Regions from separate parts of the Nostoc sp. genome, predicted to be linked through region 1. Evidence: predicted binding sites of a transcription regulator. Region 1 holds the regulator's gene; each other region holds the start of a gene.
The links. Region 1 encodes NtcA, which controls nitrogen genes in cyanobacteria. Its sites were predicted from a motif close to TNTGTANNNNNNNNTACANA; they were not measured.
Positions count from the first base shown of each region.

Region 2: a site for NtcA is predicted at 4,829-4,848, ahead of ACYTXL_RS30685 (DUF3155 domain-containing protein). Genes of this name have one in related genera too.
Region 3: a site for NtcA is predicted at 2,181-2,200, ahead of ACYTXL_RS09555 (SAM hydrolase/SAM-dependent halogenase family protein). Genes of this name have one in related genera too.

Region 1 is NZ_JBTYKD010000229.1:1,444-7,538, forward strand. It holds gene ACYTXL_RS21685 (polysaccharide biosynthesis/export family protein) at 1-99, opposite strand, end outside; gene ACYTXL_RS21690 (ABC transporter ATP-binding protein) at 500-1,483, opposite strand; gene hisB (imidazoleglycerol-phosphate dehydratase HisB) at 1,650-2,288, opposite strand; gene fabI (enoyl-ACP reductase FabI) at 2,383-3,159, opposite strand; gene ntcA (global nitrogen regulator NtcA) at 3,540-4,211, shown strand; gene ACYTXL_RS21710 (DUF3084 domain-containing protein) at 4,380-5,870, shown strand; gene ACYTXL_RS21715 (pre-16S rRNA-processing nuclease YqgF) at 5,965-6,095, shown strand, end outside.
Region 2 is NZ_JBTYKD010000365.1:15,286-21,380, forward strand. It holds partial or broken gene serS (serine--tRNA ligase) at 129-1,388, opposite strand; gene ACYTXL_RS30670 (DUF3611 family protein) at 1,677-2,255, opposite strand; gene ACYTXL_RS30675 (PadR family transcriptional regulator) at 2,876-3,220, shown strand; gene ACYTXL_RS30680 (cofactor assembly of complex C subunit B) at 3,502-4,032, shown strand; gene ACYTXL_RS30685 (DUF3155 domain-containing protein) at 4,483-4,800, opposite strand; gene ACYTXL_RS30690 (sensor histidine kinase) at 5,085-6,095, shown strand, end outside.
Region 3 is NZ_JBTYKD010000083.1:20,327-26,421, forward strand. It holds gene ACYTXL_RS09545 (peptide ligase PGM1-related protein) at 1-137, shown strand, start outside; gene ACYTXL_RS09550 (GUN4 domain-containing protein) at 682-1,347, shown strand; gene ACYTXL_RS09555 (SAM hydrolase/SAM-dependent halogenase family protein) at 1,344-2,147, opposite strand; gene pirA (arginine synthesis PII-interacting regulator PirA) at 2,259-2,414, shown strand; gene ACYTXL_RS09565 (Uma2 family endonuclease) at 2,673-3,506, opposite strand; gene ACYTXL_RS09570 (pentapeptide repeat-containing protein) at 3,912-4,373, opposite strand; gene ACYTXL_RS09575 (KTSC domain-containing protein) at 4,928-5,128, opposite strand; gene ACYTXL_RS09580 (hypothetical protein) at 5,276-5,569, opposite strand; gene ACYTXL_RS09585 (alpha/beta hydrolase) at 5,858-6,095, opposite strand, start outside.

The DNA of each region.
Region 1 (6,095 bases):
AGCTAGACTGACACATGGCACAGCGATATTGACAGCACTTAACAAAGCCACACCCACAACTGGCTGAGTTAGGAATTTAAACAAACTTGTGTTAAGCATATTTACCTGAGACTCTGAAACTACGATCAATAAAGTACTGTCTAAACATTTTTATTTTGACTATACCTAAGTATTCAAGTTCCCCGACACTCTTATTTTCCTCGAAAAGTGTGATTTTCCGGAGGAAATTTATTTATTGAATTTGAACTTTTAGTGAAGTTCACTTAAAGTTAACGCTGCGGAAATACAGGAATTATCAAAAAATATTCGATTTACCCAACTAAAGGCAGTCTATACAATAAATTGTCTATTAACCAATAAATACAAATAACCTTAAAAAGAGATCGGAATTTGATTTTATGTGGGTTGGCTTGAGAAAGATCAACTCAAAAAGGCAGGGTTTTTGGGTTTTGTTCCTCAAAGTAACCCAAAATTTCCTATTTGGCAAGAAGCAAGAAGACTAATTCAGTGAATTATTTTTTCTTTGGATTTCTTGAATAAAAAATTCTTCTAGGGAGCGACGCGACAAGCTCATGGCAATAATTTTACCATCCATGAGACGAAGACTGGCGAGGAAATCATAGTAATCATCTTGTAGTGTACCTTGCCAGGAACTATCAGGCTCAAATCTGAGAGTGGGTATCCATTTTTTGAGAATTTCCCAGTCACCACCTCGACCTTTGACATGATATGTGTTTTCGCCGCCTAAGAGTTCATTTAGGGAACCAGAGCAAACTAGTTCACCTTGAGCGAGGATGGCAATGCGATCGCAAATCTGTTCTACTTCACTAAGAATGTGGCTATTGAAAAAAATCGTCTTACCAGCTGCTTTTAGCGCCAGGATAATTTCCCGCATTTGGTAGCGTCCCACCGGATCAAGACCAGACATCGGTTCATCCAGAAAAACTAAATCTGGCTCGTTAATTAACGCCTGTGCCATACCAACACGCTGTAGCATTCCTTTAGAATAGCGGCGCAGGAGCTTTTTGCGGGCATCGGTTTGGGATAAACCCACTAATTCCAGCAGTTGGGGAATGCGTTGGCGTTGTACACTGTTGGGAATTTGGAATAGTCCAGCCGCTAGCTGCAAAAATTCCCAGCCGGTGAGATAGTCATACAAATAGGGATTTTCGGGCAGATAACCGATATGTTGCTTAACACTGCGATCGCCTATAGGCTTACCTAATAATAATCCCCGTCCAGAGGTAGGACGAATAATTCCCAGCAACAATTTTAAAAGAGTGGTTTTACCCGCACCATTTGGCCCCAGCAACCCAAAGGTTTCGCCTTTGTAAACTGTTAAAGAACAGTTTTTCAGAGATACGACTTTTTGATTTAGCCAAAAACCAGTGCGATAGACTTTTCGCAACTCAGAAGTTAGGACTACTGGTGGAGTGTCAGTCGTATTAAGTTGAGAATCAGGGTCATCTGCAAGAGACTTCATCTCGGTTCAACTACCATTTACCAGCTTGGTATTAATTACAAGTTACCCGGTAGCCTGATAATAACCATCACTACCCGCTGTGTCAATTATCTCAAACTGGGAAGTGGGAAGTGGGGAGACAAGGGAGACAAGGGAAGAATTTTTCCAATGCTCCATTTGACTCCTTTTATAGAACGCCCTTAGAACTGGGAATTACGCCAGCACGACGGGGGTCGATTTCCACCGCCAGCCGCGTTGCCCTGGCAAACGCCTTAAATGTTGCTTCAATAATGTGATGGGAATTAATGCCATCCAGTTGCCGAATGTGCAGTGTCATTTGGCTATGGTTTACTAATGCCACAAAGAATTCTCGCACTAACTGGGTGTCATAGGTTCCTACCCGTTGAGTAGGAATTTGCAAGCCGTAGCTGAGGTGAGGACGTCCAGAAAAGTCTAGCGCTACCTGAACTAAAGCTTCATCTAGTGGTGCAAGAAAATTACCAAAGCGGACAATGCCTTTTCTGTCGCCTAGTGCTTGGTTCAAAGCTTGCCCTAAGGTAATGCCTACATCTTCGTTGGTGTGATGGTCATCAATTTCCCAGTCTCCCTTGGCTTGGACATCTATATCAATCAGCCCGTGGGAGGCAATTTGATGCAACATATGATTCAAAAACGGAACACCTGTTGCTGCTGTGCAGGTTCCTCTACCATCCAGGTTGATGGTAACTTGCACATCGGTTTCACCAGTGGTGCGGTGAACAGTGGCAATCCGAGGGGTTTTAGTTGACTGATCGTAGTTTGAAGAATTAACTTTGCTAATTTCCATAGGGAAAGGGGCATAGGGCATAGGGCATGGGGAATGGAAAATGAGGAATGGGCAAGAATTTTACTAATACTCAATGCCCCATGCCCAAATTATCTTACATTCCCATAATTTCATATCCTGCATCTACATACAGAACTTGTCCGGTAATGCCACTGGACAAATCACTACACAAGAAAGCCGCAGCATTGCCCACTTCTAGCTGAGTGACGGTGCGTCGTAGGGGAGCTACTTCTTCTACATGATGAATCATATCCAATATTCCGCCGACTGCTGAAGATGCCAAGGTGCGGATGGGGCCTGCGGAAATGGCATTGACGCGGATATTTTGTGGCCCTAGTTCAGCCGCCAAGTAACGCACACTCATTTCTAACCCCGCTTTGGCAACTCCCATGACGTTATAGTTGGGGATTGCCCTGACACCGCCTAAATATGTCAGGGTGACGATACTACCTCCCTCTGTCATCAAAGGTTTTGCTGCACCACTTAACTGCACCAGCGAGTAGGTACTGATTTCTAAGGCGGTGTTGAAGCCAGAACGAGAGGTTTGGCTAAAATCTCCAGTTAAATCGTCTTTACTAGCAAAGGCCAGACAATGGATCAGGATATCTAGCTTTTCCCACTGATCGCGGATTGTCTCAAAGGTAGATTTAATTTGTTCGTCATTTTGGACATTACAGGGAAGAAATAAGCTGGGGTTGAGAGGTTCTACTAACTCCGCAACTTTTTTCTCCATCTTGCCACGTTCATCCGGCAGGTAAGTAATACCCAGGCTTGCTCCGGCTTTGTGCAGCTGTTGGGCGATGCCCCAGGCGATCGAGCGGTTATTGGCAATACCTGTAACAAGGGCATTTTTTCCAGTCAGATTTAGCATAGAAATTGTTAATGCGATCGATCATTAGGAGCATACTAGAATCTGAGGCACGTTTTGTCTTTGTTTTACACAGGATTTGCAAAAATGAATATTGGTAAGGGTGTTTGCTATGACAAAATTCTTGATTTTTCCTAAAGATTTTATCAATTTATCTTTATTTGTTCTTCAAAAAACCCTTTTGAATACAGCTATTGTAACTACTTATCAACAAGTAGTAGCTGAAAGGATCAACAATTATGTATCATTATAAACAAAGAGTTATGAAGATATTAATTTGAGTATAGGAAAGTACAGAAAGGTTGACGGTGCTTTATTCATTTTTCGGGTGTATTCTTAGGTAATCAGTTTTTGTTTTTCCGGCATTGGGTAGGGGAAGGGAGATGATCGTGACACAAGATAAAGCCCTAGCAAATGTTTTTCGTCAGATGGCGACCGGGGCGTTTCCGCCAGTTGTGGAAACGTTTGAACGCAATAAAACGATCTTTTTTCCTGGCGATCCTGCCGAACGAGTTTATTTTCTTTTGAAAGGTGCTGTTAAACTTTCCAGGGTGTACGAGGCAGGAGAGGAAATAACGGTAGCGCTGCTGCGGGAAAATAGTGTTTTTGGTGTATTGTCATTGCTGACAGGAAATAAGTCGGATCGGTTTTACCATGCGGTTGCATTTACGCCTGTGGAATTACTGTCAGCGCCAATTGAACAGGTGGAGCTAGCACTCAAGGAAAATCCAGAATTATCAATGTTAATGCTGCGAGGTCTGTCTTCGCGCATTTTACAAACGGAGATGATGATTGAAACTCTCGCTCACCGAGATATGGGTTCTAGGTTAGTAAGTTTTTTGTTGATTCTTTGTCGGGATTTTGGGGTTCCTTGTGCAGATGGAATCACTATTGATCTGAAGTTATCTCATCAAGCGATCGCAGAGGCAATTGGTTCAACTCGTGTTACCGTTACTAGGCTACTAGGAGATTTGCGGGAAAAAAATATGATTTCTATCCACAAAAAGAAGATTACTGTGCATAAACCTGTTACTTTAAGTAGGCAGTTCACATAAAAGCAATTGGAGAAAGGGGAGTCGGCACCTGTTGTGTTTTGAAAAATGACACTAATAGCTAGAGGTAAATCTAAAATTGAGTAATTTCAGCTATTGTCAATTTCCACTTCTCCACAGACAATACTTAAAAGTAGTAGGCTGTATCTGGAAGGATTTCGGTAGCTAAAGATGACCACCGGATACATCCTCATCGCAGCAATTTTAATTCTGGGAGGCGTGATAGCAACCGTGGGCGATCGCATCGGCACACGAGTTGGCAAAGCTCGCCTCTCACTTTTTAATCTTCGTCCGAAAAATACTGCTGTACTGGTAACTATTTTTACGGGTGGTTTGATTTCCGCATCAACTTTAGGGATTTTATTCGCTGCTGACGAAGGCTTGCGAAAGGGAGTTTTTGAGTTAGAGGATATTCAAACAGACCTCAGACACAAGCGGGAACAGCTAAAAATCGCAGAAACTCAGAAAAGTCAGGTAGAGAGTGAGCTAAATCTTGCAAGAATTGCCCAAGGAAAAGCACAACAAGACTTGCAAGTAATCAATCAATTCTTACAGGCGGCGAATGCCAAACAACGCCAAACACAAGCTCAGTTGAACCGCACCATTAGTCAACAAGCCCAAACTCAAACTCAACTCCAACGCACTCAAGGGCAGCTAGATCAGGTTGTAACTCAGTACCAAAAAGCCATAGCTGAATTGCAAAGCGTTTACAATCAGAGAAAGCAGCTACAGGCGGCAGTTGAGCTACTGAAAACAGAACGTCAACGGCTGTATGCTGAAGCTAAAAAAGCGATTGACGATGCCAAAACAGCTATTGAAAAACGCGATCGCGAACTTGCTAACCGTCAAGAAGGTATAGAAGTGCGCGATCAAAAAATTGCCCAACTCGATCAACTAATTCAAAAGCGTAATCTCGAAGTTGCAGCGCGAGAGCAAGTGATTGCCACACGGGAATCGCGCCTCAAAGAATTGGAAGGACAACAGGAGCAATTAGAACTGGAAGTTGCAAGGCTGGAAAAATATTATCAGTCTTACCGCGACCTGCGTCTGGGTAAGCTAGCCTTAGTTCGCGGCCAAGTTCTGTCTGCTGGTGTAGTTCGTGTTACCCAACCTGGTGCTTCTCGTCAGGCAGTCGTACAGCTTTTACAAGAAGCCAATCGCAACGCCAGTCTGGAATTAAGTGAGCCTGGTGGAAATCTGGCAAATGTAGAGCTACTGCGCGTGACCCAGGATAGGATTGAGAAATTGAGCAAGCAGATTGCCGATGGTCAAGAATACGTAATGCGAATTTTCTCGGCTGGTAATTACGTTAGGGGAGAAAAGCAGATAGAATTTTTCGCCGATACAGCGCGGAATCAATTGGTTTTTTCGGGAGGCGCAGTGCTGGCAACAACTACTACCGATTCCAAAACCATGACATCCTATCAGTTACAGCAGCGTCTAGAAATACTGATTTCTGCTTCCCAATTTCGTGCCCGTAATGCCGGAATTGTCGAAAATGTGCAAGTAGAGGGAACTTTTCTGCGTTTTGTCACCCAATTAAGACAGTATAATCAACCATTGGAAATCAAAGCGATCGCAGCAGAGGACACTTATACAGCCGGACCATTGAGAGTAAAATTAGTGGCAATAGTCAACGGACAAATCATATTTAGTACTTAAAAAATTATTTTTACACTAAGATTTAAACATATTTGAACAGCAGCTAAAATGCTTACTGTAATTGCATTTTTGAATTTTGAATTGTGAATTTATTATGACTTTCCGTGAATTTTCACCAAGGCAACCAGTGATTTTGGGATTTGATCCAGGTCGAGATAAATGTGGTTTAGCGGTGATGGGACTGGATCGGCAACTATATTATCATCAGGTTGTGCTAGCAAAAGA
Region 2 (6,095 bases), on a different contig from region 1:
AATTGTATCGTTGGCTTTAAAATACGTTCTGGTAAGACTGGTTGCGAAATTTGCGGTACAACTGGTGACTTTTGAACTCTTTGTAAATTTTGCAGCGATGAAAAACCTAACGTTTCTCCCTGTTCAAAATAAGGTTGCAGCGCTTCTGGTATCCTCACCGTCCCATCAGGTTGTTGATAATTCTCCAAAATTGCTGCCATTGTCCGTCCCACCGCCAAACCCGAACCATTTAGAGTATGTACAAACTGGGTACCTTTCTTCCCCGCCTCTTTGAAGCGAATATCAGCCCGTCGCGCCTGGAAATCTATAGTATTAGAACAGCTAGAAATTTCGCGGTATTTGCCAGAAGAGGGCAACCAAACCTCTAAATCATAAGTTTTGGTAGAAGCAAATCCCAAATCTCCACTACTTAAATTTACGACTCGGTAAGGCAACTGCAACGCCTGTAAAATTGCTTCTGCATTCCCCACCAATTTTTCCAGTTCATCAAAAGACGTACTGGGTTCGACAAACTTCACCATTTCCACCTTGTTAAATTGATGCAGGCGAATTAATCCCCGCATATCGCGCCCATAGCTACCAGCTTCGCGGCGAAAACAGGGAGTAAAAGCACAGTGGTAAATAGGCAAATCTTCTGCAGCGAGAATTTCACCCCGGTAGAGATTTGTAACTGGAACTTCCGCCGTAGGAATCAGCCACAAGTCATCATCAGCGCATTTAAAGCTTTCTTCAGCAAACTTGGGTAACTGACCGGTCGCCGTCAAAGACTCGGTATTAACTAACAACGGCGGACTAATTTCCACATACCCAGCTTGAGTATGGAGAGCCAGCATAAATTGAATTAATGCCCTCTCCAGTGCTGCACCAGCGCCTATCAATGCCACAAAGCGACTTTGGGCAACTTTTACAGCTCGCTCAACATTCAAAATACCTAGCTTTTCGCCAATTTCCCAGTGAGGGAGGATATTCTGATTTTGGGGAATATACTCATCACCCCAACGCCGCACTTCTACATTATCTTCCTCATTCTTACCAAGGGGTGTAGAGTCGCTTGGTAAATTGGGAAGTGCCAACACAAGTTGGGCAATTTCAGCTTTCAGGTCTTTTTCCTGCGGTTCCAGTTGGCTTAACGTCGCTTTGAGAGAATTACCTTCATCCCGCAAAGCTTGAATTTCCGAGTCTTGAGGATTTATCCCAGATTTAATCTTTTGCCCGACAATTTTACCGATTTCGTTGCTACGAGCTTGGAGTTGACTACGCCTCCCCTCAAGTTCCCGTTGTTGCCGATCTAACTGTAATATCGGTTCGATGTCGTATTTACCACTACGACTGTCCAAGCGTTGTTGAACTAATTGCGGATTTTCCCGTATTTGCTTGATATCCAGCACAGATTTTTCTCAGTTTTTAGCCTACTATCTTCTTGTTAATACAGTTACTACACAAGCATCCAGCATATAGTAATTTTGGTTTGCTGTGACTGGAAAAACAAAGTTTTTTAGAAAAATCAGTCTTAACCTGTGATCAGAATCTTACCCTAGCATCACTGCCAGGGCTAGGAAAGCAGATAATGGGTATAAATAATTCGGGGTTGGTTGGGGAGCCACTGCGTTGGGCGGCTCTGCGGACTTAAAGCAAGTGGCGTTTGAGGGACGTAGCTTTCCTCCCGCAGGGTAACGTTAAGCTCGGTTAATGCGATTGAGTAGCCAAAGTGACGCCACAAGCCCGGCAAAGTGGGCTGAAACAGTGTTGGTGTTTGCCTGTACCACAAGCATATCTAGACCGCTAATAATCCGGGTTGGGTCAAACAATTGGGTCGTTATAGCTTGGGGAGATATGGATCTTGCTACCAGTGTCCCAACGATCGCTTGCGCCCCCAAAAGAGTCACCAGCGTTCCTCCTAAATTCACCCACAGCCCTAAGCGTAATACTTGCACACTCTCGCTTTTCCGAGGGCGATTGCTGGGATTCGAGGATTCCAGTTGCTTGCCAATTCTAGTGTAACGGTAAGCTAAATAAATCCCCCCACCCAAAATGACCAGTCCACAAATTGCTAAAAATACGCCAAAACCAGTCCCAGGATTATTACTAGGACTGCCAGTTCTTTGATTAAAGACGGCGAACAGCAGCACAATTATGCTAGAAACAACGCCTAGTACTAGCTGAATCCAGAAGCTAATCCAACCTGTAAGGCGAAAAGTTTGGGCAATCGCCCTAAGAGTTGAGGAAGATGGTCGGGCATCGGGAGTTTTTGACATACTGTGAACCAATGTGCTGGGCGCTTGATTAAGGGACGCGAGGACACGGAGACACGGAGAGTTGTTTCCCCTCGTCCCAGCGTCTTCTTTGATAAATTTACTATCACACTTGCCAAATCGGACAAGAGATTCTCAAGTCGAAAAAATCAGAAATGATTACTGCTTAGATGTGTCCACAGGCGTAGCAGCTTTAACCCAGACATATCCCTTACCTTAAACTTTTAGAATCTGCATTCGGAAAATTACTGTAAAACAAAGTGTTTATTAAGTTTTACAGACAAAATTCGATTTTACCTGTAAAATTTCTTCGATGGCATTTTATTGCTTAAGCAGTTCTAACCAGAACGACATCACTTAACACCAAGGTAGTGACTTCGCCACTGTCTGTTCGCTTCTCACCACACCGTATCGAGCTTGAGTAGAGGTACACTATTTTGTGCCCCTACAACTTGCAAACTCGTCCCACAACTTCACAGGCGTGGGTAATTATTTGGTGTTTACGCTTGGGAAATTTAGTCTAAGTAGCTTTATCTATATTACTGACTTAGCAGTAGCACTGTATACTGACTACAAAGATTGTCTAGCTTACCCTAAGGCATTTTTTTAGCCATTCACTAACTATGAAACTTGAGGATATATATCAATTCTTTGAGAATCCTCCGCCAACTTACCTTTGTCAGGAAGTTGCAGTTTGTTACATACTGTCTGTTTTGTTACAAAATGAATCCTACGGAACCGAGTTGATTGAGCAATTAGAAACTGAATATCCCACCTATAGGCTTTCGGATACCGTACTTTATAGTGCAATCAAATTTCTGGAAGACGAAAGGGCAATCAGTGGATATTGGAAGAAACTCGAAGGACGGGGACGCCCCAGGCGAATGTACCAAGTTTCTCCCGAATGGCAAGTTCAAGCGCAGGATTTAGTTTTTCTTTGGCAAAACTACATTAATGCGAGAAAGTAATACCATTTGAGATTTTAGACTTTCTTGCAGAACGCTACGCATAGCTTGCTTCTCCGTTCGCAGAGCGTCTCGTAGAGAAGGAGTACGGCGTGAGCGCTACTTCTCTACGAGAGGCTGCGCCAACGACGTCGCTCAGTACAAGTCAGTCGAAGGATTTTGGATTGTGCAAGAGTCGCTGATCATCCCACTGGCGCTGCATTTGTCACAATCATTGTTCAAATTGGTATAACGAATAATTGATAATGAATAAGTCTCCTCCAATCAAACACTAACAATTAGTTATGGATACTGCTATTCTGCCATCTACGTTCCTGCTAACCTTGTTGTTATCGGTTGGACTGTTTTTCTTTATTCGTGCCTCGACTAAAGACCGCACAGAAACAGCACAACTGGTATCTGAGCGAGACGAAGCTGCTTTAATGTCTCAATTAAAAGAGTATTTTCGATCGCGGTCTTACCGAGTGGCAGGGGTAGACCGAAAACAAAACCAGGTGACTTTTGAAGGTAATGTTCGCCCCAGCTGGTTCTTAGCTATATTTCTAACTCTACTAGCAGCTACTGGTATTGTTTGTCTATCATTAGTCGTGTCCCTGCTTTTTCCTAGCCTCAGTACCCTTGTTCTGGCTATGGTACTGCTGTCGCCTTTAAGCGGTCTATTTTATTGGCAAAAATCTGGAAGACTTGAGAAGGTGTCGCTGAAAGTAGAAACAACTCAGAGCGACCAAACCTCCTCAAGTAAGATCACTGTAGTTGGCCATCGAGATGAAGTCAGTGAGTTACAGAGGACTCTACAGCTAAAGGCTGGTGAATAATTGTTGATTTTTGTAACCATCTCTTGACTATGATATGCAGACTTCTGACCTGACCTACTCTTTAGGCAATGCAAAGTAGGAAGGAGGAAATCAAGGCTGCTGCTTTGTCAATTTTCCCCACAACTTATGTCGTGGGGAAAAATTTAAATTCATTAACTTAAATTTGTTGACAGAGCTTGCTTAACAATCCACGGCATAAGAGCGCAACTTCACTAGCGCTTTTAAACACGCTTGGCTCTATACTCACTCCTTTTTGCATCATCAAAATAGCATCAACCCATGCTATTTAGCGTGGTTTGAGACAAGTTGACTTTCTAACTACCTGGACTAGCTTGACTGGCAAATCAGCTAGAAACTAAAAAAAAATTAAATTTTGCATAAACTTAGCAATTTTGCCAGTTAATGATAGTCAGAAGCCATCATTCAATGCCAAAGATGACCATCTATGGTTCACCGAGTAGCTAAAGTAAGAGGTTCTTGACCTGGTGAAGGTTCTAACACCCTCAAGCTAGGAAACAAGAAATGGTTTTCCTCTACGTATTGAGCACCAAACAGTCCCTTTTCTGCCCAGAAATAACGATCTGTGGTGTGTTCATTTCGTTTTACCAGTAGCAACGCAGGTGGCAAGATACCTTCAGCTTGAATGAATCTTCTCGCTGCTGTCACAGGTTTTTCTTCGCCACTTTCGATGCTATATTGAGGCACATGTTCCAGAATCCGCCGTCCTTCCTGACGACGACGACTCTTCCTTTTGCGTCTCCTTGCCAATATCTTGTCCTCCTCTTTCAAGCTAGAGATTGTAGTAATAGCTACAAAATTTGTCGTCATTATATAGGTTCTAGTTCAAAATATCAATAGTTTTTAACCTTTTCATATAAGAAAATTAATATCTTTGAAGATAGAGAAAATAAAATCACATAAGGATATAATCCCCAGGTAGAAACCATCACGAAGAAGATTTTAGTTAAGCTTTATGAAATGAGTGAGGTAAAAACTAAGTATCCTCTCTTAATCATGCCTCAAAATCTGTAATCTTGAGCAAGAGCTAAAAAATGTTAATGTCTGCCAGTTCCGATTTTCTTGCTCTGTGTCGAGAGCAAATAGCGCTGCTAACCCAAGGGCTGGGAGCAACTTTAAGTATTGTGTACCTAACACAAGAATTGGTAGAGACTCCTTCAGGTGAGGCCAAACTGATTCCTGTGGTGATTTACCCGGAAACAGCATTATTACCGCCGGGGGAGGAGACTGCGGAAGCGACCGTACACAAGCAACTTCAAGTTGGAAATGTGTTTGTATTACCCCATACTCAGAGAAGGTTATTAACACCAAGGTCAGAATCTCCAACTTCGTCACGGGAGTCGGAGATACCAGATGCCTCTGGGCCCCATCTAAAAGAGGAATACTTATTTAGTGGCAACCAAATTGTTTTACCTCTGGTCTATGAGGGTGTGATGATGGGGTTACTGGTGACAGGTAGGGAAGACCGCGTATGGAATGAACACGAGGAAAGTCAGATTCAACAGATAGCCCAAACGTTAGCGATCGCTTGTATTTTAGATCAGCGACGGGCATGGTTTGAGCAGCAATTGCGTGAGCAACAAATTCTCCAAGAAAAACAGCGCGATTTGCTAGATAACCTGTTGCATCAGTTTCGTAACCCATTAACGGCATTGCGGACTTTTGGCAAACTGCTATTGAAACGACTGCAACCAGCGGACGCGAACCGGAATGTGGCAAATAGTATTGTGCGGGAAAGCGATCGCCTCGAAGAACTGCTGCAACAATTTGATCAAGTAATTGACTTGACAGAGGCAGATTTAGCACCACTACATCTGGGGGAAAATGAAGTTTTTGTAGAAGCAACTATCCAAAAATCTGCTAAACCGCCGTTATTATTGCCAGGAACGGGAGATAAAGCAGTTGACTGCTCGCTAGCAAATATATTAGAACCATTATTGATATCAGCCCAAGCGATCGCCCAAGAGCGAAAGCTAAAACTAATAACTGAAATTCAACAGAATTCCCCCCTAGTACGTGCCAACGTCAAAGCATTACGAGAGGTA
Region 3 (6,095 bases), on a different contig from region 1:
GTGATTCCCCCCAACAAGCACAAGATATTTATAACAAAGTTGTCAAAGTTCTGGATGAAGAAACCCGTAGCAATAATCATGATTTCTCGGCGTTTTCAGATTATTCCTTTCCCGTGGTTTGGGATGAGTATAGTTAAGGAATCTCCTTTACAACAGATGAATTGGCTCTAGGGGTGTACAACTGTACGCCCCTACCTATGTATCCGTATTAGGTATTTCGTGAAATGATATCAGGACTTACGCGTTGACAATAAATACCAAATATATATCAGGTGAAAAACCACATCTTTCGTAGGGATTTAGCATGCTAAACCCCTACAGCATCGTCTATTTACGACCAAAGGATAATTAAGAAAAGCCTGAAACAACCTATTTTTGTTAACGCAGATCATGATGAATTTGTACAGTACCTAAGTACCAGATATAAGACTCCGATCAGATTTATCAGTACTAGGCTCAATTAAGGTAAACGTCAAGCTAGCAACTTATATTGTCCGGGCGCGGGTTAATGAGGCGGAAAGTCCACTCCAGAAGAATTAGTCTGGAGAATATGATTCGCCACAGGTGACGATTTTATGAATGCTACGACAATTATGAAAAAAAGCTAAAATATACATCTATGTGGTAGCGGTTAAACTAAATTCGACCTGGGGCATTCCAAGTCATCAGAAGCATCGAAAAATGGCAAAGAATAATCAAACTGTTCTGACACTAACTTTATTAATCACAGCAAGTCTTATAGGTATATTTGCTGTTTTGGGCTGGATTGGATATTCGTTAACGCGGTCTAAGTCTGCGATTAAAAGCCCAGGAAGCACTGATTTAGTTAACACAACTACTAATCCTAGCTCATTGAAGCAAGTGGAAATTACCACAGCCCGCAATGTCGATTACAGCCAGTTGCAGAAATATTTGCAAAGCAAAGATTGGCAAGGGGCTGACCGAGAAACTTATCTAAGAATGCTAGATGTTGCAGGGACTAAGGCACAAGCGGAAGGTTCTATTGCCAAAGATGAAATGAATGCGCTTTCGTGTGTTGATTTGAAAACCATTGACAGGCTTTGGAGTACAGCCAGTGATGGGAAGTTGGGCTTTAGCGCTCAAGAAAAGATTTTGAGGGAACAAAAAAACGACTATCGCAAGATGTATGACGCAGTTGGATGGCAAACTTTAACAGGTGAGTGGCTAATTCAGTGGAACTATAATCAGCAAACTAAAAGATATGAGTATAAACCCGGCAAGGAACCAAACTTTAAAACCTTCCCCCCAGGACATTTGCCAACTGTGGAAAGAGGATATAATTTTGGTGTTTCTCTGGATGCGGCACTTACGAAGTGCGGTATTTAAGTTAGCACAACTTGCAGCCTTTCTTGCCAATCTAACTGCAACTGTAAATTAGCATTGCCGCTATTAATGGCAATTTCTACCCAGCTGTGACTGCCAACTAAAGCTATTATCTCTCCCACGTTGACATCACTGTAAGTTTCACAGCCTGGTATACTTAACCCGGCGGCTTGCACACACCAAGTTTTGCCTTGTACGTAACTTCCTGGAATGTTGCTCACTAAGTTGCCAAAATTGTCAATATATTGAATGCAACCCACTACACCTGTGGTTGTTTGCTTGCACTCGCCGATATCCAGTTTTACCAAACTTGCTGGATCAATTTCTTGTCCTAGCTGTTTGAGGAAGACGCCACTAGCAAGATTAGCCCCGATTGGTGCAAAGATATCTCTACCGTGAAAAGTCTTGCTTGGTTGAGGAGTTCGCCAATAGTTAAGATTTGTGAGTTCGACGGCTGCGATCGCTGGGCTTTGACTCAGTACCCCACTAAATATACCATTATCTGGGCCGACGAGAAACCCTTGAGCAAATTCTACTGCGATCGCTCGTCGCTTGCTTCCCACACCCGGATCTACTACTGCCACATGCACTGTCCCAACTGGGAAATACGGATAAGCATTCATCAGGCAAAACCGGGCTGCGGCGATATCTTGCGGCCCAATTTGATGCGTTAAGTCTACCACCGTCAGTCTTCTGTTGATTTGGGCTATAATTCCCTTCATTATGCCCACATAAACATCGCGATCGCCAAAATCGCTGAGTAAAGTCACGAGTGGTTGTTGATCTATCTGTTTCTTAGACATATTTTCGTGAAATTAATTATAAAAAAATATTTTTCTGTAGCAACAGTTACAAAATGTGTGCTATGTTAAGAATAGAAGATATAAAGCGAAAAATTAAAAAAGGTAATCACTATGAGTCAGAATAGACTACAAAGTGTGAGCAAAGGACAAGAAGTTCACAGAGCGAATATTCAAAAAAGCCTAGAGCATCGCTTGGAAGTAGCCAGAGCAAAGGGCGACGAACACCTGATTCGTCAACTAGAAGCTGAGATGACACATTTCAGCTAAATCAAGTTTTCATTGTTCATAGTTTTGTTGTGTAACCCGCTACGGCGGGTTTTTTGTTTTTATGGGCAGGACTTATACAAACAATAGCCGAAAAGAATGATTTTCACGTAGGGTTAATACCCTGCGGGAAGCTAAAGCTACATGAATTGCCCCTACCGTGTGTAGTTTTGCGTAAGTCCTAATGGGGTTTCCTAGCAATTTTGCTCTAATATATATAAGAGCGTTTTTCAATTAATTGAATTATCCCACTCCCCATCCTCACACTTCCGGCTCAACACCCAATGCTCGTAACTGTGCTGCCAAGCGTTCAGCCCGTTGCAGGGCAGTTTCTTTGACTTCTCGCTCTTGCTCGGCTCGTAAGTGTTCTTGTTCAGCTCGTAAGCGTTCTTGCTCGGCTCGTAAGTGTTCTTGTTCAGCTCGTAAGTGTTCTTGTTCAGCTCGTAAACGTTCTTGTTCAGCTCGTTCTGCGCCAGTCGGAATCATATTCCCTGTAGCATCACACCACCTAAGCCAAACATCCCGCTTACCTTCATACGCACCTTCCCACAAACATAAACCTAGCTCAACTTCAGTCAGCCATTGCTCACTCATGGGTATGTATTGCCGCCCTCGCAACTCGTACATTTGTAGAACTTCACCACGAAGTTGCCGAGTTGGGTCAAAGATAATGTAGTACATTACCCGCATCCTGGCATACTCTAAGATTTTCCGTCCTGTTTCATTGCCTTCTCGATTTGAAACAATTTCAATCACCACCTCTGGCGGTTTACCAAAGTCCCAGAAGAAATAAGAACGATGCCGTTTTTCCCACCAGTTTTCAGCTACTTGTACATCCAGGCTCAAGAATACATCAGGCACAATCGGCGGTTGCTTGCTACTGGGAAATAACCCCACATTGGCCGCCACGAGAAATCCTTGGGCATTATTTGCGCCGTTCCAAGAACTGTAAAGGGTTTCTGTCAGTAGCCGTTGTTGTTTTTCAGATGGTAGATTATCCAAGGGTTCATCGTCCTCTGTTACCAAATGACTAACATCTGGTAACAAATCTTCTGGTAATAAGCCAGCGTCTGTCAAGGTGATAGATTCACTCATAAGGAATTCTGGGGATAGCAGCTTAACTCTATTGTGGCAGCAGGATAAATTCCCTTAAATAATTCGTAATTCGTAATTAAAGACATTTTCAGACGTTCACGTAGCGTCTCGCAGAGAAGAGAAGTGCCTTGCAGGGGTGGAGGAGTTTGTGGCAACTTCGGGGGATTTAAACCCCGACTGAAACTGACACTACATGTAATGGTTGGGGTCTTAAACCCTTTTATTTACGATAAAAAGCCCCCTCTGCTTTCGTCATAGTAAAGTGATTACAAGGCAGAGAGAGTTCATTTTTTATTTTTGTATAGGCAAATTTGAAGGATAATGCTGGCAAAAAACCAGTTTCTCTGATTTAAAGCCGGCAAAAACCTATGTTGTGTTTATTTTAACCTGCCTACTCAGTTCAACCTATTTCCAATCAGGAATCACGGCACCTTCTCCTTCTCCACCAATACCGATTCCAGTATTATATATTTTCGCATCAGTCAGATTGAGATCATTCATTGATGCTTGATACACATTAGAATCGTTAATCGTAGCGCGAGTAAAATTTACCCCGTTGAGATTGGTTTGCTTCATATTCACATTGGTTACATAAGCCGATGTTAGATTAGCACCTGCCAAGTTTGCACCAGTTAAGTCAGCACCTTCGAGGTTAGCCCCTACAAGGTTGGCTCCTTGGAGCTTCGAGCCTCTCAAATCAGCACCAATTAAATGAGCGCCACTGAGGTTAGCTCCCGATAGTTCACACTTGACACATTCCCCAGTTGAAAGCAGCTTTTGTAAGTCCTGAGGATTCCCGGCTCTAACCGAGCTAGTGAAAAATAGGGGAGTTGCTAAGGCAATGGCCGCTAATAGCTGGAGTTTCATAATTTTCCCCCTTAATAATCAAGTTGCGTCCGTTCTGTCCCTCACAACTCTATTATCTCACTAAACTTCGTGAGGTCAATCTATCTATGCGCTGAAAAATTGATTGCGATCGCAAACAGCTATCCTAGAGAAGGAAAAAATGTCATTTATTCTGTTTTTTGACGATTTTTAGTCGATAAACCTGCCAATGTTAAATCACTGTTAAATCTTTTTAAAAGCTTGGACTACTCGCCAGAGATTGTCTATTTTTATAAGTATTTATACTTGATGAATTGATTCCATAACATATCCCTTTTCTGTCACTTTCCGGGTATTCTGAATAAAAAAAGAAAACCTGGAAAGGTAAGTAGGGCTATGGATGTAAAATTACAAATCTTGAAACATTTGGCAAGAGATTCGCACATTACAAAATATCAATCCGTTATTAGCAATTATTGTTGTCAGTGGGCTTGCAACAAGTGAACAAGTACCAACCGACAAAACATCTGAACGTACAGCTTTTTTACCCAAACCTTAGACAACACAAGAATTATTAAAAACCCTACATGGAGTTCTTACTTAATAGTATAATCTGGATTATCTAGACGATCGCAGTCATATCTACCTTTAATATCTTGATTGAAAAAGCTGGCAATTGAATCAAAGGAATGTAAATCTTCCCAAGTATCCTCGTCTACGCCTAAGTACTGATAAGCATCTCCACTTTGAAACTCAACTTGCAAAATGTGTTCGGTGCGATCGCAGCCTACAGTCATACAATTTTGGATTTTAGACTTCGGCGTGAGCGCTCATGCCGAAGTCCAAAATTTAAAATTTGGTGAAAGTTATCTATCTCGATGAGTGTGGGATGAATAGTCAGACGATTATGGAAGTTCTCGCCGAAGATATATAAATAATTTTGTTTAATTGGTGAGTCCGTTATCACTATTAATTTTTAATACGATAATACCAATTAATACGGCAAGACCTAAGGCTCTGCGAAAATAATTGACGCCTTGAAATAATTCCAGCCAAGCCCAAGTAAACAAGGAGCCATTTGCCAGTAGTTCTAACAGTACATTTACTTTACCACTCGTAAAAATTAGAGCTAGTAAACTGGTTACTATCCAAACAATAAGTGGTAGATTTGGCATCTGAGCTAAAACTATTTTGCCATCGCTGTCACGGAAGGTTTTATCAACTAATGTATTTTGCATCATTTAAAATTGCCACTTAGGTAGAAATTATTAATTTACAAAAATTACTGGGTTGCCTATTAAGAATAGGCTGACATATAAGTAATCTTTTAATATCATTAAAACACTCAGGTAAATCTCTTTACAACCATCTAATTGCTGAGATGAGAGCGATAAAGCATATTCATATATGAGTATATCCAAAGGCATACTCACACTAAATCCACCAATATATCTGCCATGCTCTCAATTGAGAATTGAGCTTAATCGAACTCACGTTATGACAGTGCGACTGTTGATCCGTCTCGTCTAATCTTGAGTCTTTTGTTGATAAATTTGCGGTGCAAGAATGACTTGAATTTGCTTTTCCTGGCATTTTTGAGAAAAAGCGCGAATTTGAGCTTCCTTATCTCCCTGAATTGATAAAGATTTTAAAAATCCCTGAAATCCTAAAAAAGCTAGTTCGTAGATAGCTTTTTGACTAAAACCACCTTCAAAATAGCCTGTGTGGGTATCAACACCTTGAGGATCTCTATTGTTAATAGAC